DNA from 2 places in the Devosia sp. Root105 genome. Region 1 is predicted to be linked to the other one. Evidence: riboswitches for the same ligand, from Rfam matches in the RefSeq annotation. Region 1 holds a riboswitch; the other holds the start of a gene.
What was found. Region 1 has a riboswitch for ZMP and ZTP ahead of glyA (serine hydroxymethyltransferase). Riboswitches for the same ligand answer to the same signal wherever they lie in the genome.

Region 1 (15,859 bases):
ACCCTCGTAGCCCGCCGCGGGCCTGAAGAAGTCAGCCCAGTCGCCCGAGAAGTCGACGTCGTACTCGACCAGCCAGAAGCGGTCGTAAGCCGCCAGCCTGGGGTCGAGAAACGCCGTGATCCAGACCAGGTCGACATAGCCCCAGGGAGTAGGGTGCTGCAGGAATTCCTGGTGGCGAAGCGGAAAATGCCTGGCGCTGTCGGCCATGCGGACCACGAAATCCGCCTGCACCGGCGCGGGCGTGCCGAGTTCTCCCTCGTTGTGCTGATAGGCGAGGAAGACGTCGAGCACCGTGCCCGCCTCACGCTTCAGCCGCGCGTAGTGCTCGGCGACTTCCGACGTCCAGATATGGGTCACGAACACAACGCAGTCGCGTCGTGCGCCGTTGGTTTCGGTTTTCGCTTCAGTCAAATCCGGAAGTCCGTCGCTAGGTGCCGACAAACCTGTTGTTTCTTGGGAAGCCCGTCGGCGGCTGACGACCGGCCGAGGCGCGATCGCCCAGCCATTCGGTCAGCTCGGTCATTGTCTTGGTATAGTTGCGCCCGGAGGAGTCGGTCCAGGTGAGGCCGACGCCGGACGGGAAGGTCTTCAGATCCGAGAGGCCGCCGTCCTTGTATTTCTGCAAGCGGACGCCCTTACCCCTGCCCATCTCGGGCAACTGGTCGAGCGGGAACACCAGCATCTTGCGGTTCTCGCCGATCACCGCGAGCATGTCGCCTTCGAGCGGCGCGATCAACCGCGCTTCCTCGGTGTCGCCGACATTGAGCACCTGCTTGCCCTTGCGGGTATTGGCGATCAGCTCGTCCTCGGCGACGACGAAACCGTCGCCCTTGCGCGAGGCGATGACCCGCTTGCGGCCCGGCCGATAGACGAAGAGATCGACCAGGTCCTGGCCTTCCTCGATATCGACCATCAGCCGCACCGGCTCGCCCTGGCTGCGGCCGCCCGGCAGGCGATCGCCGGCCAGCGTGAACACCTTGCCGCCGGTGGAGAGCAGCAGCAGCTTGTCGGTGGTCTGGGCGTGGAGGAAGAGTTTCAGCCGGTCGCCGGTCTTGAAGCCCTTGTCATCGATCTCTGTGGTGTGGCCGCGCATCGAGCGGATCCAGCCCTTTTCGGAGAGGATCACGGTGATCGGCTCGCGCTCGATCATCTGCGTCGCCACTTCCTCGTGGTCGATATCCATCGCCTCGGAGAAGTCGGTCTTGCGGCCCCAACGCGGGTGGCGGGTGACACCGTCCTTCTCGAATTTGGGGTAGGCCTTCTTCAGCTCGCCGATTTGCCTCGCGATCTCACCCCACTGCTTCTTGTCGGACGCGATAAGGGCATTGAGATGCGCCTGCTCCTCGCTGAGCGTCTTGTGTTCGGTGCGCAGCTCGATTTCCTCAAGCTTGCGCAGCGAGCGCAGCCGCATATTGAGGATCGCTTCGGCCTGCACATCGCTGAGGCTGAAGGTCGCCATCAGCGAGGCCTTGGCGTCATCCTCCTCGCGGATGATGCGGATCACCTCATCGAGGTTGAGATAGGCGACGATATAGCCGTCGAGCACTTCGAGCCGGCGGGCGATCTCGGCCAGCCGGTTGTTGGTGCGGCGCACCAGCACGTCCTTGCGGTGCTCGAGCCAGGCGACGATCGCCTCCTTGAGGCTCATCACCCGCGGCACGACCCCGCGGTCGAGGACGTTCATGTTGAGCGAGATGCGCTGCTCGAGGTCGCTCAGCTTGAACAGCTGCTCCATCAGGATAGCCGGGTCGACCGTGCCGGCGCGCGGCTCGATGACGAGGCGGACATCGTCGGCGCTCTCGTCGCGGATGTCCTTGAGCAGCGGCAGCTTCTTGTTGAGCAAGAGCTCCGCGATCTTTTCGACCAGCTTGGACTTCTGCACCCCATAGGGGATCTCGGTGACGACGATCTGGTAGACGCCGCGTCCCTTGTCTTCGCGCTCCCAGCGGGCGCGCAGGCGGAACGAACCGCGGCCGGTCTCGTAGGAATTGAGGATCGAGCTCTGGCTTTCCACCAGGATGCCGCCGGTCGGAAAATCCGGACCGGGAATGTAGTGCATCAGATCGGCGGTGGTGGTGCCGTCGCGGCCATTGTTGATCAGATGCAGCGCCGCGTCGCAGATTTCATCCACGTTGTGCGGCGGGATCGACGTGGCCATGCCGACGGCGATGCCGGTCGAGCCGTTGGCCAAAAGGTTGGGGAAGTTCGCCGGCAGCACCGAGGGTTCCTCGGTGGCGCCGTCATAGGTCGGCTTGAAGTCGACCGCGTTCTCGCCCAGGCCCTCGAGCAGCCGCGAGGCCACCTCGGTCATGCGCGCTTCGGTGTAACGGTAAGCCGCCGCCCCGTCGCCATCGATATTGCCAAAATTCCCCTGGCCGTCGACCAGCGGGTAGCGCATGGCAAAATCCTGCGCCAGGCGGACCATGGCGTCGTAGATCGACTGGTCGCCGTGCGGATGGAAGCTACCGATCACGTCGCCGACCACCTTGGCCGACTTCTTGTAGGCGCCGCCCGGGTCGAGCCGCAGCAGCCGCATGGCGTGCAGGATCCGGCGGTGCACCGGCTTCAGGCCGTCGCGGGCATCGGGCAGGGCGCGCTGGGTGATGGTGGAAAGGGCGTAGGAGAGGTAGCGCTCCTCGAGCGCCTCGCGGAGATCTACGACCCGCTGGTTATCGCCATCGGGCGGAACGGTGTCCGGATCGTCGCTCATCGGGTGGTCTCAGTCATGCGAATCATTTTCGCACTATAGCGATTGGGGCCTCAAACCGGGGGTGCAGCAAGGCCGCATCCCCGGAGTTTAGCGTCCTGTCACAGGCGGCAGGGGTGATAGTTGCCGTCGCAGCCGAGATCCCGCGCAACTGCGTCAAAGGTTGCGCCGGCGGTGGCTTGCTCTACGATCTCCAGATGCTTCGCCTGATCCTCGTTCGTCACGCCAAATCCGCCTGGGACGATCCGGGCCTCAGCGATTTCGATCGGCCACTGGCGCTGCGCGGCATCGCCGCTGCTGCGTGGATCGGCGAGACCCTGACCAGGCACGGCTGGTTGCCCGACCGCATTGTCTGCTCTACCTCACGCCGGACGCGCGAAACGCTCGAGTTGGCCATGACCCGCCTGCCGGCCAACGGTCCGAGGCCCGACGTGGTCTGGAGCGACGCCGTCTACGACCGGCGCGACCACGACTATCTCGGCCTGATCGCGGAGCAGGGGAGCGGTGCGAAGAGTCTCATGCTGCTGGGGCACAACAGTGCGACCGAGCAAACGGCGCTGACCTTGAGCGCCGACGGCGCGGCTCTGGGGAATTTCCCGACTGCAGGCATCGCGGTGATCGACTGTGAGATCTCGGACTGGATGGAGCTGGCGCCGCCTTGCGGGCGGCTGGTGCACTTCCTGCGGCCGCCAAAGGGCTAGCCGAAGGTGGGGCGCCGCAGCGGGCGCCAAAGGGCTAGCCGAAGGTGGGGCGCCGCAGCGGGCGCCCCCGGGGGCGGCGATCAGAGATTGCAGCGATGGTAGCGGCCATCATAGCCGAGGAACATGTCGGTCTCGGCGTTGTACGAGCGATAGCGGGCCTCGCAGGCAGCGACGTGGCCGTCGAAGCCGTCATAGCGGTCGACATTGCGGTTCATGCTGCCGACGATGGCGGCGCCCACTGCGAAGCCGAAAATGCCGGCGGCGACGCTGCCCAGGTTCGGCTGGTTCCAGCGGTACCAGTTGCGATAGTCGCCGGACCCCCAGCGATTATGGTTCCGGCGCCAGTCATCGCAGCCACGCCAGTTCGGATGCTCGAGGCACCGCTCCGAAACGTAGCGCTGCTGCTGGCCGATACTGATGTTGACCGAAGCCGCGCTGGCAGGTGCTGGGATCATCATGATTCCGGCAAGGCTGGTAGCGACAATGGCGGAAGCGAGCTTTTTCATGTGAGGACTCCTCGTCTTCTTGTTGAGCTGACGCTGGCTCGCACAACGTTTTGAGGCACGCATAGTTGCGGGGGGCGCTCGGGCTGGGGCTTTCATCGGCGGTTCAACTCTGCGATAATGAGGTGTTCGCGCGACTGGCGAGATCAGATGGGGCACCATCGGGGAACGCGAACGAGCAGCTGCCGCTCGCCTGGGCACCCAACCGAAACCTCATGGGAGCCCGCATGAACCGGACGATCCACAGATATTGCCAGGCTGTCCTCAGCTTGGAATCGCTTGGGCCAGCGTGCTACACGCACGCCAGCCGAAACCCCAATCCTACTGCCCCGGGAGACGCCAAATGAGCGCCGCCGCATCCCTTCCGCTCTTTCCCCGCTTCTTCACCAACACCCTGGCCGAGACCGATCCCGAGATCGCCGAAGCCATCAAGCTCGAACTCGGCCGGCAGCAGCACGAGATCGAGCTGATCGCCTCGGAAAACATCGTGTCCAAGGCCGTGCTCGAGGCGCAGGGCTCGATCATGACCAACAAGTATGCCGAGGGTTACCCGGGCAAGCGCTATTACGGCGGCTGCCAGTATGTCGACATCGCCGAGAACCTCGCCATCGAGCGTGCCAAGCAGCTGTTCGGCGCCAACTTCGCCAACGTCCAGCCGAACTCCGGCTCGCAGATGAACCAGGCGGTGTTCCTGGCGCTGCTCGAGCCCGGCGATACCTTCATGGGCCTCGACCTCAACTCGGGTGGCCACCTGACGCACGGCTCGCCCGTCAACATGAGCGGCAAGTGGTTCAAGGTGGTGTCGTATGGCGTGCGCCAGGATGATCACCTGCTCGACATGGACGAAGTCGCCCGCCTCGCCCGCGAGCACAAGCCCAAGCTGATCCTTGCCGGCGGCACCGCCTATTCCCGGGTCTGGGATTGGGCCCGCTTCCGCGAGATCGCCGATGAAGTCGGCGCCTACCTGATGGTCGACATGGCGCATATCGCCGGCCTCGTCGCCGGTGGCGTGCACCCCTCGCCGGTGCCGCATGCCCATGTCACCACCACCACCACGCACAAGTCGCTCCGTGGCCCGCGCGGCGGCATGATCCTCTCCAACGACGAGGCGATCGCCAAGAAGATCAACTCGGCGGTGTTCCCTGGCCTGCAGGGCGGGCCGCTGATGCACGTCATCGCGGCCAAGGCCGTGGCCTTCAAGGAAGCGCTGCAGCCCGAGTTCAAGGCATATGCCCGCCAGGTGGTGGCCAATGCCCGCACGCTTGCGGCGACGCTGATCGAGAATGGGCTGGACGTGGTTTCGGGCGGCACCGACAACCACCTGATGCTGGTCGACCTGCGCAAGAAGAACGCCACCGGCAAACGGGCGGAAGCCGGCCTCGGCCGCGCCTACATCACCTGCAACAAGAACGGCATCCCGTTCGACCCGGAAAAGCCGTTCGTCACCTCGGGCGTTCGCCTGGGCACTCCGGCGGCCACCAGCCGTGGTTTCGGCGAGGCCGAATTCCGCGAGATCGGCAAGCTGATCGTCGAGGTGCTGGACGGCCTGCGTGAAGCCAATTCCGACGAAGGCAACGCCGCGGTGGAAGCGGCGGTGCGCGACAAGGTCATGGCACTGACCTCGCGCTTCCCGATCTACGCCGACTGAGCATAGCTTCGCCTTCGCGGAGCATTCCTGGAGCCAACTGATGCGCTGCCCCTATTGCGGAAACGACGATACGCAGGTCAAGGACAGCCGGCCGACCGAGGACTCCAACGCCATCCGTCGCCGCAGGATCTGTAATGCCTGCGGCGGCCGTTTCACCACCTTCGAGCGCGTGCAGCTGCGCGAGCTGCTGGTGGTCAAAAAGTCCGGCCGCAAGGTGCCGTTCGATCGCGACAAGCTGGCGCGTTCGGTGAGCACGGCGCTCAGGAAGCGCGACGTCGAGCCGGAGCGGGTCGAGCGCATGATCTCGGGCGTGGTGCGCCAGCTCGAAAGCCTCGGCGATGTCGAGGTGACTTCCGATCAAATCGGCGAGTTCGTCATGGAGGGGCTGAAGGGCCTCGACGATGTCGCATTCGTGCGCTTTGCCTCGGTATACAAGAACTTCTCCGCCGCCGACGACTTCCGTTCGTTCCTGACCGAGCTTGGCAACGACGAGCGCCTGAAGCCCAATCACGACGATTGAGATTGCGGTTCCCACGCCCAGTGGCTAAGCCAAGGGCAGAACATTGCGCGTTTGAGCGCGCACAACAGAATGACTTTCCAATATGGCCCAGCCCAAGCCGCGTGATCCCTCCGCGCCCCGCACCGCCAACCAGCGTGGCGCGGCCCGCCTCGCCGCCGTCCAGGCCCTCTACCAGATGGATGTCGGCCGCCAGACGCTCGAGGACACGCTCAGCCAGTTCAGCGCCATCCATGTGGGGCGTGAAGTGGAGGGGGAGGAGTACCTGCCGGCCGATGCCGACTTCTTCCGCCAGATCGTCACCGGCGTGATCAAGGCGCAGCTGCAGATCGATCCCGCGGTCGACAACGCCCTGGTTGATGGCTGGCCGATGCCCCGCATCGACGCGACGCTCCGCGCCATCCTCCGCGCCGCGACCTTCGAGTTGCTGCGGCGCAAGGACATCCCGGCGCGCGTCGTGATCACCGAGTATGTCGACGTCGCCAAGGCGTTCTACGAAGACGACGCGCCCAAGATGGTCAACGCCGTGCTCGACGGCGTGGCCCGCGCCGCCGGCCGCGACGACGAAGCAGCCAAGGCCAGGTAGAACGGGATGGACGAGCGCGCCACCAGCATCGGCTCGCCGCTCCGCAATATCGGCCTGCTCGCCGTCGCCCAGGCGATCCTCGGCTCGAACCAGGCGATCATCATGTCGATCGCCTCGCTAACCGCCGCGACCATGATCGCCGACAAGGGCTTCGCGACTGTCCCCGTTACCCTGATGATCATCGGAACCGCGCTCGCCACCGGGCCGGCGGCACTGCTGATCCATTCGCTGGGGCGGCGCGAGGGGCTGATGCTTGGCGCATCGATCGCCATTCCGGCGGGGATGATCGCGGCGCTCGCCGCCTGGCTCGATCAGTTCTGGCTGTTCTGCCTGGCGCTCGCGGTCTTCGGCGTTACCGCGGCCTTCGCCAACCAGTACCGCTTCGCGGCGGCCGACAGCGTGCCCGCCAACCTCAAGTCGCGGGCCATCTCCTGGGTGCTGTTCGGCGGCGTGGTATCAGGCTTCCTCGGTCCGCAGGTTGCTGCACACACCAAGGGCTGGATCCCTGGACACGAGTTCGCCGCGACCTACCTGGTCATGGGCGTGCTGGCGCTGGTGGCGATCGGAGTGATCAGCCGCACCCGGCTGGCGCCCACCGTGAAGCGGGCGGAGGACCGCAAGGCCGGCCGGCCGTTGGCGGTGCTGCTGCGCGACACCGGCATCTGGGTGCCGATGGTGGTCGCTGCGATCAGCTACTCGCTGATGGTGCTGGTGATGGTCGCGGCGCCGCTGGCCATGGTCTATGTCTGCGGCCACACCACCGAGGAAGCGGCCTTCGCCATCCAGTGGCATATCGTCGCCATGTTCGCCCCCAGCTTCGTCACCGGCGCGATCATTCAGCGCGTCGGCGCCAGGCTGACCGCAGCCATCGGGCTGCTGCTGATCCTGTTGGCGGCTGGCGTCAACCTGCACGGCATCACCACGATGCACTTCAACATTTCGTTGGTGTTGCTTGGTGTTGGCTGGAATTTCGGATTCATCGCCGCAACCGCTATGCTCGCCGCCGCCTACCGGCCGGAAGAGGCCGCCAAGGTGCAGGCCGCCAACGAGCAGGTGGTGTTCGGGGTCATGGCCCTGGCCTCGATCGCCTCGGGCCTGCTGCTGCAGCTGATCGGCTGGGAAGCCATCAACCTCCTGGCCATCCCGGTCGCCGCGGTGGCGATCCTGGCGCTGGCATGGGTCAGCTTTCGGCCGGGCAGGGCGGAGGGGCAGCCGGGCTAGCTCTCGAACACGCCACAACCTCCGGCCGTCATCCCGGCGGACGCCGGGACCCAGTGCTCCCGCCAATCCACGCGCACGAAGCCATCCGACCTTGCCGTGATGGACCGGCGCGGCTGATGCCTGATCTGGCCGTCTGAGCAGTGGGTCCCGGCTTTCGCCGGGATGACGGCTGGTGGAATTGGTGAGCTTGAGATCGACGTCAGATCGAGCTGATGATCGACTCAAGGAAGGTGCGGTCCTGGCCGTAGGACGGGGTACGGCGGCTCTCGATCGAGAAGGATTTGCCGTCCTTGACACCCAGGCGCTCGGTATCGACCACCTTGTTCTTCTTGTCGAAGTAGACGACGAGCAGGGTACGCTCCTTGCTCAGCTCCATGCCGAACGCGGTCTGCTGCACCTTTTCGCCCAGATAGTACCAGGCGGTTTCGGTGGCAAAGGAGTTGGTGACCTGCGGCGAGCCCAGCACGGCGGTAACCAGCGCGGCGCTCTGGCCGACGCGAATCTGCGCCACCGCATCTTCCGAGATCTCGTAGCCGCGCGCCTTTGATTGAGTGAGGCTCATGCCGCTGCCGCAAGCGGCGAGCGACAGGCTGACAAGCACGGCGGCGGTCATCGGGAAGAGGCGGCTAGTGACGGTGCGCAAAGGCATCAATTTGACTTTCCCGATCGCTGTCTACTATTAGCACGGCCTTGGCCGGCCGGGCACTGTGTAGCTGTCAAAGGCGCCCGCTGGCAAGCTGGCTTGCGTCCTTGCCCGAACCCTTCCACACCGGCAGCACCTTGTCCCGCAAAACCGCGGAGCGCGACTGATGATATTGAACTTGTTCAGGAAAAACCCGTCCTCCGACGCTGTTTATGCCGTCTATACAGCCATTGTGGCGCAATCCCGGCAGCCCGTCTTCTACGCCGACTGGGGCATTCCCGACACGGTCACCGGCCGTTTCGACATGATCTCGCTGCACCTGTCGCTGCTGTTCCGGCGTCTGAGAGTCGAAAAGCAGGCCGGCCACGAGTTCAGCCAGGCGCTGTTCGACCTGTTTTTCAAGGACATGGACCGTTCGCTGCGCGAGCTCGGAGCAGGGGATATGGCCGTGCCCAAGAAGGTCCGCAAGATGAGCGAGATCTTCTATGGCCTGATGACCAGCCTCAACGAGGCGATGGACCGTGATGACCGGCCGGGCGTCGAAGCAGTGCTGCGCCGCAACGTCTACCCCGAGGCCGACTCGGAGCACGCCCCGCAACTGGCGGCCTACCTGTTCACTCAGTACGACAAGCTCGCCGGCCAGTCGCTGGCCGACATCTGCGGGGGGCGCCTCGAGTTGGCGACTGCGGCATGAGCGCTGACCAGTTCCGTATCCCCGACGCCAGCATCCGCCTCGATTCGATGCCGACGGCCGGCCGCGACCTGGTGCTTGCCGTGGACGCCGCCGATCGGCTGGCGGTCGCCGGGCAACTCGGCATCACCGCGGTCGAAAAGCTCGAGGTGAAGCTGCACGCGGTGCGCTTCAAGGGCGGCATCCGCGTCACCGGCCGGCTGGTCGCCACCACCGTGCAGCCGAGCGTGGTGTCGCTGGAGCCGGTGATCCAGGAGATCGCCGAGCCGATCGAACGGGTGTTCCTGCCCGGCGGCGAGAAGGTCTATGCCGGCCCGGCGGACGCGGAAATCTTCGTCGATCTTGACGGCGAGGACGTGCCTGACCATTTCGAGGGCAACGAGGCCGACCTGTCGGCACTGATCGTCGAGACCCTGGCGCTGGCGCTTGATCCATACCCGCGCCAGCCCGGCGAAACCCTGGGCGCGCTGCGCGATGATGGCGATACTGAGAGCGATCTGCCGTTCGCCGGCCTCAAAATCCTCAAGACTCCCGAGGACAAGGGCTAGAACGCTTTCTTTGAAACAGTGAAGCGCTCTAGGACCCCGCCACATCCGGGTGATATCTTGTTTGAGGTAAGCGTTTGAGTATGTTGAAACCCGTCTCCGTCAGGGGACGCTGGACCGGGCGGCGATGAGCGATTCCATCCGTATCTCCGTTGACGCCATGGGCGGCGACAAAGGGCCCCGCGTGGCCGTCGAAGGCGCGCGTCTGTTCTGGCGCGAGCGCAAGAACACCACCTTCATCTTCCATGGTCGCGAAGCCGAGCTGAAGCCGCTGCTCGACGAGTTTCCCGATCTCAAAAAGGTCTCGCGCATCGTCAACGCCGACATCGTCATCTCGATGGAGGAAAAGCCCTCGCAGGCGCTGCGCAAGGGCCGCGGCACCTCCTCGATGTGGGCGGCCATCCAGTCGGTGAAGGACGGCGAGGCCGATGTCGCGATCTCCGGCGGCAATACCGGGGCGCTGATGGCGATGGCCACGTTCTGTCTGAGGCCGATCGAGGGCATTTCGCGCCCCGCCATCGCGGCGCTGTGGCCGACGCTGCGCACCGACATCATCGTGCTCGATGTAGGCGCCACCGTCGGCGGCGATGCCAAGCAGCTGACCGATTTCTCGATTCTCGGCGCCGCCCTGGCGCGGGCACTGTTCGACCAGGAACTGCCCACCGTGGGGCTGCTCAATGTCGGCACCGAAGAGATGAAGGGCCACGACGAGGTGAAGGAAGCGGCGCGCATCCTGCAGGCGGCAAGCGGCGAGGGCTTCATCTATCATGGCTTCGTCGAAGGCGACGACATCGGCAAAGGCACCGTGGACGTGGTTGTCACCGAAGGCTTTGCCGGCAATATCGCGCTGAAGACCGCCGAGGGCACCGCGCGGCAAGTCGGCGCCTATATCCGCAACGCGCTGAAGGCCGACATCATTTCGATGCTGGGCGCCGCCATTGCCGGCCAGGCGCTGCAGGCGCTGCGCCGCAAGCTCGACCCGCGCAACATCAATGGCGGGGTGTTCCTCGGCCTCAACGGCGTCGTCATCAAGTCGCATGGCGGCACCGACGAGGTCGGCTTCAAGGGCGCCCTGAGCCTTGCCTATGAGATGGCCCGCAGCCGCGTCATGGACAAGATCGGCGAAGGCATGCGCCGCTTCCCCACACTCAACGCGGCGCCCTCGACCGAGGCGGCGCCCGTTCCCGAAACCGAGGCGAAATCCGCGTGACCGACAAGAAATCCATCATCCGCAGCGTCGGCTCCTATCTGCCGGCACGTGTGGTGAGCAATGACGAGCTGGCCAAGACCGTCGATACCTCCGACGAGTGGATTCAGCAGCGCACCGGCATCAAGCAGCGCTACATCGCCGCCGAGGGCGAGAACACCTCCGATCTTGCCGCCGCCGCGGGCCGCAAGGCGATGGAGAACGCCGGCATCACCATCGACGACGTCGACCTGATCCTCGTCGCGACGACCACGCCGGATATGACCTTCCCGGCGACGGCGGCAGTGGTGCAGCAGAAGCTCGGCATGCACCATGGCGCTGCCTTCGACATCCAGGCGGTGTGCTCGGGTTTCGTCTACGCCGTCGCGACGGCCGACTCGTATCTGAAGAACGGGCTCGCCAAGCGCGCGCTGGTAATCGGCGCCGAGACCGCCTCGCGCATCCTCGACTGGAACGACCGCACCACCTGCGTGCTGTTCGGCGACGGGGCAGGGGCAGTGGTGATGGAGCTCGGCAAAGCCGGCGAGGAACGCGGCGTGCTCGCGACCTCGCTGCGCTCCGATGGCCACTACTGGAACAAGCTCTATACCGATGGCGGCCCCAGTTCGACGCAGTCGATGGGCCACATCCGCATGGAGGGCAAGGAAGTCTTCAAGCACGCCGTCGGCATGATCACCGACGTGGTCTACAAGGTGCTCGAGGATACCGGCCACACCATCGACGATCTCGACTGGTTCGTGCCCCACCAGGCCAACAAGCGCATCATCGACGGCGCCGGGGTGAAGCTCGGCCTGCCGCCCGAAAAAGTGGTGGTGACCGTCGATCGTCACGCCAATACCTCCGCCGCCTCGGTGCCGCTGGCGCTTCACACGGCCGTAGCCGATGGCCGCATCAAGCGCGGCGACCTGGTGATGATCGAAGCCATGGGCGGCGGCTTCACCTGGGGCGCCTCGCTGATCCGCTGGTAAGCCCGTCGCGATCAAACTCGGCGGGCCCCTCGCCATCCACGGTGAGGATGGCCGTTGCCGACCTCTGGGAGGCCGTTTGCCAACCTCACGCCTTTGATTGGTAAGCCAGATTGCCAGTGACGTGACAGCGCGTTAATCTTTGCCACAAATCCGTGGGTGGGGGCGCCTGACGGGCACCTGTATCCAGCTGGGCAAAAACGGAGGGGCGGCATATGACGCAGAGAACGGTCACGCGAGCCGACTTGGCGGAAGCGGTCTACGAAGCGGTGGGGTTGTCCCGCACCGAGTCGGCGGAACTGGTGGAGCGGGTGCTCGACCTCATCGGCGACGCGCTGGTGGAAGGCCACAACGTAAAACTTTCCTCGTTCGGCTCGTTCCAGGTGCGCTCCAAGAACGAGCGGATCGGCCGCAATCCCAAGACCGGCGAGGAAGTGCCGATCCTGCCGCGACAGGTTCTGGTGTTCAAACCCAGCAACGTGTTGAAATCCAAGATCAACAAATCTATGGTCCGGTCTGGAAAATAAGACTCTTTCCGGGCGGGTGAGTCCTTTTGGACAAGTCTCCAGACGCGTTTCGCACCATATCCGAGGCAGCCGACGAGCTGGACCTGCCGCAGCACGTGCTGCGCTTCTGGGAGACGCGTTTCTCCACCATCAAGCCGCTGAAACGTGGCGGCGGGCGGCGTTACTACCGGCCTGAGGACGTGCTGCTGCTCAAGGGCATCCGGCATCTGCTCTATGATCAGGGCTTCACCATCAAGGGCGTGCAGCGGATCCTGAAGGATCAGGGCATTCGCTATGTCATCGGCATCGGCGAGGGCCGCCCGGTCGAAGCGCTGGAGCACCAGCCCGCCGACACCGAGCCCGAGGAGGATTTCACCTCCGAGTCGGCGGTGATCCCCGAAGACGACATGACCGATGCCCCGCCGGCGCCGTCGCGCCTGAAGCTTCCGAGCTTCAAGCCCAAGCCAGCCGGCCTCACGACCGCTGATCGCGACAAGCTTTCCGACGTGCTGCGTGAACTGCTCGACTGCAAGCGGCTGCTGGAGCGCGCTCGCGAGGGTTAGCGCCCGACGCCTTCGTCGGCGTTTTCGGATTCCAGCACGCCGAACGACTGCGACGAGCCGTTGCCGCTGTTCGACACAGCCCCATCGACACCAAGTCCGCGGCGCAGCAATTCGCGGACTGCTGCTGCACGGCTCGGCATGCGGTTGGCGAAGCGGAAGTCGTCGAGAGCGCGCAGTTCGTCCGCTTCAAGCATGATCTGCAGCCGCTCGCCGCGGACTAAGTCGTTACCCTTGTAGGTTTTCTCTGACATCGCGAAGCAGGAATGAGGTTGCGTTACTCATTCAACTCATTGCACGCAGAATGGTTGCCCGAAAGCGGAGTACTCATTCGCCACAAACCGCTGCAAAGCGGCAACGTGCTAACTCCCTTTTTCCTCGATTTGTCGACCGCACGGGCGCATGTGAAAGGGAAAGGAGACAGCCAGTGCTATTGAACACGCAATCGGATGGTTCGGGTTTTGGAACGGTGCTGATCGTCGAGGACGAGGTACTGGTCTCGATCATGATCGAGGATTTCCTGCTCGACCTGGGCGCAGCCGAAGTCATCACCTGTGTGACCCCGAACGAGGCCGAAGCCACGATTGGCAAGCGTTCGATCAACTGCGCCATTCTCGATGTCAAAGTCGGCGGCGCCGACAGCTTCGGGTTGGCTGACGCGCTGACCCATCGGGATGTCCCATTCTTCTTCGCGACAGCCTCCGGGCCTGAGGCAATAGTGGAACGGCACCGGCACCGACCCATCCTCGCCAAGCCATTCTCGAATGCGCAACTGCTGGAGTTTCTGCACGCCACGATGGCGGGGCAGGGCAGGGATCGCTAGAGCTTTTCGTCTCGAAGGCTCAGCAAAACAGAAGGGGGCCGGACGGCCCCCTCTTATTTTGCGACCTCGGCCGTCAGCCCCGCTTGGGGATCTGCACGTCCTTGAGCATGATGGTGAAGATCATCGCCAGCACATAGACCCCGGCAAGGAACAGGAACAGCGTGTTGAAGCCGGCGGTGTAGTGGCTGAGAACAACTTCGCGCGTCGCCTCCGGCAGGCCGGCCGCGATGTGCGGGCTGAGGCTGGTGAGGCCGCCCGGCACCGCAGCCGCGACATCGGCGGGGAGCTGTGTGTTCTGCTGGGTCAGCGCCCAGGTCATGACCGCGCCGTTCACGGCGAGCCCGAGCGAGGCGCCGATGGTGCGAGCCTGGGTGATGAGGCCGGTGGCGGCGCCGATATCCTGCAGCGGTGCGGCGGCCTGGATAGCGACCATCAGCACCTGGAACTGCAGGCCCATCGAGATGCCGAACACCGCCATCAGCAGCGCCATGATCCAGACCGGCGTGTGCGCGTCGACGAAGGTGTAGCCCACCATCAGCAGCGCTCCGACCGCCATCGCGGCCACCGGCATCCACTTGTAGCGCCCCGTGGCCGCAATGATCCGGCCGGCAAGCATCGAGACGATCATCGAAGTCGCCGAAGCAGGCAGGAACAGGAAGCCGACTTCGGCCGGGCCGAACCCGGTGATCACCTGGAAGTAGAGTGCAAAGTAGAAGAACTGGCCGAGCGTTACGACACCCGCGAGCAGCGAGACCAGCGTCACGATGGTGATCGTGTGGTTCTGGAACAGCCGCAACGGCACGATTGGCTCGGCTGCCCGACGCTCGGTCACCACGAACCAGATGGCCGCGGCAATGCCGATGACGGGCAGGGCGAAGGTCAGCAGATCCGGGCCGGCCGGGTCGATCACATGGTCGCCCCAGTAGACGATGGCAGTGGTGGCGACGGCAAGCAGTACGCCGCCAAGATAGTCGACCTTGTGCTGCTTCTCGACGAACTTCGAGCGCATGGCGACGAAGATAAGCGCCAGGACGACGATGCCGACCGGCAGGTTGACGAGGAACACCCAACGCCAGCCGAACAGGCTGGTGATGTAGCCGCCGGCGACCGGCCCGAGTATCGAGCTCAGCGCGAACACAGCCGACGAATAGCCCTGGTACTTGGCGCGGTCGCGCGGCCCGAACAGCTCGCCGATCATGGCGAAGGCCGAGACCATCAGCCCGCCACCGCCGATGCCCTGCAGCACGCGCGCGGCGATCAGCGATTCCATCGACCAGGCGAGACCGCAGGCGGCCGAGCCGATGAGAAACAGCACGATCGCCGTCATCACCACGTTCTTGCGGCCGTACATGTCACCGAGCTTGCCGTAGAACGGCGCCACTGCGGCGGTGGAGAGCAGGTAGGCGGAGCCGACCCAGCCGAACAAATGCAGGTTGCCCAGTTCACCGGCAATGGTGGGCAGCGCGGTGACGACGATCTGCATGTCGAGCGTCGCCATGAACATCGCGATCAGCGCGCCGAAATAGACGAGCAGCGTCGCGCGGTCGGGGCGCGATGGCGCCTCGGCGACCGGCGCGGCGCCGGAAATGGGGTTGGTATCTGCGCTCATCAAGCGACCTCCGAACTGGAGCGGGGTTATGTGCCTGCTTCACATATGTGTCAACGGCAATTACGTGACAGACGCATATAATTGACTGCCGCACATATATCTGCTAGCGCGGGGTGATGCAGGACGACACCAAGACCGACCTTCCGGCCATCTGTCACACGCAGGGGGACCAGGAACTCATCGAACTCGCCAAACGGAGCGGGTTCTCGCCGGATGCGGCAGAGGCAGTCGCAGCGATCGATGCGGTAATGCATAAGGTTCGGCGCTCCATCCAGCGCCGTGATTTCGGCCGGCAGGTGATGGCGCAGATCGACCCGACGCTCGACTTCGCGCACCTCGACGCGATCAGCGCGATCGCCCATGCCCCGGCTTACATCGAGGATGCCAAGGTCGAGGTGACCGTGGGGCTGATTGCCGAACGGCTTGC
Region 2 (5,850 bases), on a different contig from region 1:
AGCTCGGCTTCGGTCGGCTGCTTTTTGGTCACCACCTTGAACTCGGTGTCATCGACATTGCGGTCGTCGCGACCCTGCACCAAGAGGCCCCCAGCCAGCGATTTCACCGTCAGGCCGCCGGCCTTGGGGTCGGCAAGCGCGCCGGTCAGCAGCAGGCGGAGGTTCTTCTTCGCCGCAATGATGCGGATCGCCTCCTCGGTGGCGTCGGGCGCGACGATCACCTCGGTGAACACCTTGACGATCTCGGTGGCGGTCGGCCCGTCGATGGTCTGGTTCAACGCCACGATGCCGCCGAAGGCCGAAACCGGGTCGGTGCGGTGGGCCAGCTGATAGGCTTCGATCAGCGTTTTGCCTATGGCGAAGCCGCAGGGGTTGGCGTGCTTGATGATGGCGACGGCCGGCACCGCCGGGTCGAACTCCGACACCAGCTCGAACGCGGCGTCGGTGTCGTTGAGGTTGTTGTAGCTCAGCGCCTTGCCCTGCACCTGGCGGGCGGTAGCGACGCCGGGGCGCTGCTCGCCGGTGGTGTAGAAGGCGGCCCACTGGTGCGGGTTCTCGCCATAGCGCATCACCTCCTTCAGCCGGCCGGCGAAGGAGCGATACGGCATCTCGGCATAGTCGAGGGTTCTGGCGAACCAGCTCGAGATCACCGAGTCATAGGCGGCGGTACGGGCATAGGCCTTGGCGGCAAGACGCTGGCGCAGCTCATAGGGCACGCCGCCCGAGGCGCGGATGTGCTCGAGCACCGCGTCATAGTCGGCGGGGTCGACGATGACGGTGACATAGGCGTGGTTCTTGGCCGCCGAGCGGATCATCGCCGGGCCGCCGATATCGATGTTCTCGATGGCCTCGTCGTAGGAGGCGCCCTTGGCGATGGTTTGCTCGAACGGGTAGAGGTTGACCACCACGAGGTCGATGGCGCCGATCTGGTGCTCGTCCATCGAGGCCTGGTGGGTGGGGTTGTTGCGCACCGAGAGCAGCCCGCCATGCACTTTGGGGTGCAGCGTCTTCACCCGGCCATCCATCATCTCGGGGAAGCCGGTGAGATCGGAGATGTCCCGCACGGCGGCGCCCGTCGAGGCGATGAGCTTGGAGGTGCCGCCGGTCGAAACCAGATCGACGCCCAGCCCGGCCAGCGCCTTGGCGAAATCGGCCATCCCGGTCTTGTCGAAGACACTGAGGAGGGCGCGCTTGATGGGAACAATGGCGTTGGACATGGGGGCTCCGTCACGGTTGAAGGGGGGCCCAGGCGAGCGGCAGCTGTCGTTCGCGTTCCCCGATGGTGGCCCATCTCTTCTCGCCAGTCGCGCGAACGCGGGCCTTATTGCAGAAACGGCCGACGTTGGGAAGGTATTCGGGAAAGATACCCGGTCAGTTCTCCTCGAGGGTAAAAATCCAGCTCACTTCGCTGGCGTCGGAGACGAGCGTATCGAGCACCAGTTGCTTGGTGCGATGGAAGCCGAAATAGGCGGATTGCCGGACGCTGTCCTCGATCCGCATCTCGGCGCCCTCCCAGAGGAAAGTCCAGACCGCGCCAGAGTTGAGGCGCAGGCGGATCAGGTCGTCGGTCAGTTGCACCTCGGTCTGATGGGCGAGGTGGAAGCGGATGGCGGCGGCACCGGAGACCCGGCTGCGATGACGCACGAAGCGATCCTGCCCGACGAGGGTCTTGCCCTCAGCGAGCAGCGTCAGGTGGCGCTCGAGGGTGACGCCGAAGCGCTCGGCATAGCCATGCGAGGTGATGATCAGCGTGTCATCGGCACTGCGCGCCTCGATTTCGCTGGGGCGGCCGAGCTGGATCAGGCGTCCGGCCAATGGACCGGACGGCGCGATCGCTGCGGCCGACTGGGCGTTGATGGTAGGCGCCGAATGGGCGATGCCCTGGCGGAACAGCAGCGCGTCGTCATAGTCGGATGGCGCCGGGCCGCAATTGCAGACCACGAGGTCGCGGCCGTGGCTGAACTCGAAGGCCATGGCGCTGGCATGAGCGTGGGCAGTGAACTCGGGATCGGCGACGAGGCCTGAATCGGCAACGACGATGGAGCGGCCGGCGATCAGGCGGCCATAGCCGCCGGCGGTGCCGGTCTGGCGGGCGCGGGCGGCGCTCTGCGCCTGGATGGCGACGATCAGGTCATGCGGCATCTGGCCGGTGCCGTTGAAATAGGCGGGCTCCCCGGTGCCGAGCGAGATGGCGTCGAGCGCCCGATGCATGCTCTCGGTCAGCTCTTCGAGGTCGCGCGAGGCCTGCTCGTGGTCGCGGCGCAGCGCCAGCTTGATGGTGATGAGCTCGATCAACAGCTGGATCTGGATCTTGGCGGAGCGGGTACGGTGCAGCCCGTCCTCGTCGATCTGGGTGTCGACGAGGTTCAGCACGTGCCGCACCCGCGCCTCGACTTCGGAATTGGGCCGGTCGGAGCACAGCGCCACGCCGACCAGCGCGATGGCGACGAGCAGCGCATCCACCGGATCGGTGGCGAGCAGCGCCCGGATCTTCAGCGACGAGATCTGGGTAGAGAGCGAGCGGGCGATCTGCTGGGTCTGCTCGAGCGAGGCGCCCTCGACGAGCAGGTTGTAGTGCCGCAGCCAGTTCAGCACGCGGCGGGCGGTGAGCGCCGGACTCCAGCTATCGCGGTCGAAATGGCCCTCGCGCCCGATCCAGTCGAGCGTCATGGTGCGGGCGAAGCGACGCTCCTCGTCGGTGCGGGCATCACGGAAATGGCGCAACCAGGCGAAGGCCTGCAGGTCGTCCTGCCAGTCGTCGTGGTCGACTTCGAGCGAAAACGGCGAGACACCGTGCGTGTCGACGAGCTTACTCGCCAGCAGGTAGCGGCCCTGCATCATCTCGAGGATGGTTTCGCGGTCGGTGGGACGGAACTCGGCCAGCGCGCCGATCAGGTCGTCATTGCTCGGGCCGGTCCAGGTCCAGCGGATCAGCGGATTGGTGACGACGTGATCGGCCGCGGACAGCAAGGTGCGGCGTGCGAGGAAACGCAGCGAATGTGCCAAGTCTACGTCCTCACATACGTTTGGCCGGCGGGCTCTGATAGGCCCGCGCGGACGACTTGCCAAGGGCCAGCCAAGTTACCTGGAAGAGGATTGCGTTTCGCTGAATCGCACTCCGCTCCATTCCCTGTTTGCCGCGAGATCGATCCCCGGATCGGGTCCGAGGAGGAAAAGTCTGCAACTTTTCCTGATCTCGCTCTAGCCACGCCGGAAGCGTGCAACGAAGAACCCATCGAGGGTGCCGCCCTTATCCCCAGGAACCAGCATGCCGGGGTGGGTACGGATGAACCCCTCTGGGGTGATGGCCTCGGGGAGGCCGGGCAGTTCGTCGGCGCCGATGGGAGCGGGCACGACGTCGTCGCGGGCAGCGAGCCAGCGGGCCTGCTCCTCGCCTTCGCCGGGTTCGAGCGAGCAGACGCAGTAGACCAGCACGCCACCGGGAGTAAGCCACCCTAGCGCGCGTTCGATGAACCGGCGCTGAAGGGCGACGCGCCCGGCGATATCGGCGGCATTGCGGTGCCAGATCACCTCCGGGTGGCGCCGGAAGGTGCCCGTTGCGGAGCAGGGCGCGTCGAGCAGGATGCCGTCGAACTTCTGGGCGGGCTCCCAACTCAGCGCATCGGCGGTAACGACTTCCGGCGTCATGGCGAGACGCGCAAAATTCTGCGCCATACGGGCGACGCGGTCGGGCTCGTTGTCGATGGCAGTGACGGCGTAGCCGGCATTGACCAGCTGCGCGGTCTTGCCACCGGGGGCGGCGCAGAGGTCGAGGACGCGAGCGCCCGGCTTGAGCTGCAGCAGCCGCGCCGGGATGGCGGCGGCGGCATCCTGCACCCACCAGCGGCCTGCTTCGAAGCCGGGCAGGGCCTCGACCGGGCGGTCGCGCTCGTCGATGCGGACGGTGTCGGCGAGCACCGGGGCGGCGCCGAGCGCCTCGATCAGTTCGGGTTCGACCGACTTGAGCGTCAGATCGAGCGGCGCGCCGTCGAGCAGGGCGTCGGCAAAGTCCTCGAGCGCCTCCTCGCCATAGCTGTCGCGCCACAGCGGGCCGAGGGTTTCGGGGAACAGCGCCTGGTAGGGCAGGTGGCGCAGCGCATGCGCCTCGCCCTGGGCGCGGCGCAGCACGGCGTTCATCAGCTTACCGAGGTGCTGGCTACGGGTGTCGCGCTTGCTGGCCTCGACGGCGAGGAAGATGGCGCTGTGGTCACCCAGTTCGGGCAGGAACACCAGGTGCGCCAAGCTCAATCGAAGGATGGCCTCGAATGGCCCAGATTTCTTCGGGATGCCGCGGTCGAGGAATCTCGCGATCATCAGGTTGAGCTGGCCGTGGCGGCGCAGCGCCACCGTCACCAGCTTGTTGGCCAGCGCCCGGTCGCGACCATCCTCGATCTCGGCGTGCGAAAAGGGGGCGAAGTTCGCCCCCTTGAGTACCTGATCGAGCCGGTCGGCCGCGAGCAGCCTCAGCTTCAGTCCAGGCGGGTGTTTCTGTTTCTTCAACGGCTCAGCCCCAGGGTCCGCGCGAGCTATTGCCATTCTCGCTCGAGCCTGTCGAGGGGACGCGCCAACCGCCGCCGGTATTGCGGGGGACGGTATCGTCGGCCGCGGGTTGCGGCACGGGCCGCCGGCCGGTGCGATCGACCTGCATTTCGCCAGCGAGGCGCTGCAGCTGGGCGATGCGGTTCTCGACGTTGGGGTGGGTCGAGAACAGGTTGTCCATGCGCTGCCCGTTGAGCGGGTTGAAGATGTACATGTGGGCCTGCGCCGGGTTGCGCTCGGCCGGGACGTTGACGGTCTGCCGCGCCAGCTGGCTGATCTTGTTGAGCGCCGAAGCGAGCCCCAGCGGGTCGCCGGAGATCTCGGCGCCGTCCTTGTCGGCCTCGTACTCGCGGGTGCGGCTCACCGCCATCTGCACCAAAGCCGCGGCGATCGGCGCAACGATCACCGCGATCAGCACGCCGATGGGCCCGAGCGGGTTATCGCGCGAATTGCCGCCGCCGAAGAACAGGCCGAACTGCGCCAGCATCGAGATGGCGCCGGCAATGGTGGCGGTCATCGTCATGGTCAGCGTGTCGCGGCTGCGGATATGCGCCAGCTCGTGCGCCACCACCGCCGCGACTTCACGCGGCTCGAGATAGCGCAGCAGCCCGGCCGAGACGGCAACCGCGGCGTTTTGCGGGTTGCGGCCGGTGGCGAAGGCGTTGGGCTGCTCGGTGTTGATGACGTAGAGTTTTGGCATCGGGATGCCGGCGCGCTGCGAGAGCGCCTCGACCGTGTTGTAAAGGTCGGGCTGGGAGCGCGGATCGACTTCGACGGCGTTCTGCATGCGCAGTACCATCTTGTCGGAGTTCCAGTAGGCGAAGAGGTTGGTGAGCGCGGCAATGATGAAGGCGATCCACATGCCGCCGGTGCCGCCGACAAAGTAGCCGACCGCCATGAAGATGGCGGTGAGGACAGCGAGCAGGACCGAAGTGCGGAGGAAGTTGAGCATTGCCGTTAAGTCTTGTACCTCGTGAGCGTCTGAACTGAAATTACATGGGATGGCGTGGGGTTCCCCACAAGGACCATGTCGAAACGGTAACCTGATGGACGAAACCCCACAAGCGAAGCCTCCCCTCAGCCCCGCAGCGCAGCGGGCGCTCGACGAGGCCGCGGCCCGCCGCGCCGAAATCGACGCTAAGGCAGCCGCCGGCAAGCGCGAGAAAGGCGGCCGCGGCGGGCTCGATCCGGCCCGCTACGGCGACTGGGAAATCAAAGGCCTGACCGCGGACTTTTGATCTCGTCGTTCCCGCATGATATACGTGAGGTCGATGTATATCATGGAGTTCCGGATGAAGGTCTCGAAATGGG

Region 2: linked by a shared signal. The riboswitch ahead of purH (bifunctional phosphoribosylaminoimidazolecarboxamide formyltransferase/IMP cyclohydrolase) and the one ahead of glyA (serine hydroxymethyltransferase) in region 1 are both predicted to bind ZMP and ZTP.

The regions. Positions count from the first base shown of each region.
Region 1 covers NZ_LMCR01000012.1:572,122-587,980, reverse strand. Annotated here, with positions in the region: gene ASC68_RS11535 (hypothetical protein) at 1-411, opposite strand, end outside; gene parC (DNA topoisomerase IV subunit A) at 428-2,710, opposite strand; gene ASC68_RS11525 (histidine phosphatase family protein) at 2,824-3,408, shown strand; gene ASC68_RS29150 (BA14K family protein) at 3,489-3,914, opposite strand; ZMP/ZTP riboswitch at 4,035-4,117, shown strand; gene glyA (serine hydroxymethyltransferase) at 4,255-5,559, shown strand; gene nrdR (transcriptional regulator NrdR) at 5,600-6,079, shown strand; gene nusB (transcription antitermination factor NusB) at 6,162-6,662, shown strand; gene ASC68_RS11500 (MFS transporter) at 6,669-7,883, shown strand; gene bamE (outer membrane protein assembly factor BamE) at 8,083-8,532, opposite strand; gene ASC68_RS11490 (ubiquinol-cytochrome C chaperone family protein) at 8,693-9,220, shown strand; gene ASC68_RS11485 (DUF177 domain-containing protein) at 9,217-9,765, shown strand; gene plsX (phosphate acyltransferase PlsX) at 9,890-10,972, shown strand; gene ASC68_RS11475 (beta-ketoacyl-ACP synthase III) at 10,969-11,937, shown strand; gene ASC68_RS11470 (integration host factor subunit alpha) at 12,150-12,461, shown strand; gene ASC68_RS11465 (MerR family transcriptional regulator) at 12,488-13,003, shown strand; gene ASC68_RS11460 (hypothetical protein) at 13,000-13,254, opposite strand; gene ASC68_RS11455 (response regulator) at 13,428-13,823, shown strand; gene ASC68_RS11450 (MDR family MFS transporter) at 13,897-15,432, opposite strand; gene ASC68_RS11445 (MarR family transcriptional regulator) at 15,549-15,859, shown strand, end outside.
Region 2 covers NZ_LMCR01000001.1:925,747-931,596, forward strand. Annotated here, with positions in the region: gene purH (bifunctional phosphoribosylaminoimidazolecarboxamide formyltransferase/IMP cyclohydrolase) at 1-1,217, opposite strand, end outside; ZMP/ZTP riboswitch at 1,237-1,318, opposite strand; gene ASC68_RS04385 (heparinase II/III family protein) at 1,372-3,006, opposite strand; gene ASC68_RS04390 (RsmB/NOP family class I SAM-dependent RNA methyltransferase) at 3,202-4,500, opposite strand; gene htpX (zinc metalloprotease HtpX) at 4,505-5,491, opposite strand; gene ASC68_RS04400 (DUF1674 domain-containing protein) at 5,586-5,777, shown strand; gene ASC68_RS04405 (AbrB/MazE/SpoVT family DNA-binding domain-containing protein) at 5,832-5,850, shown strand, end outside.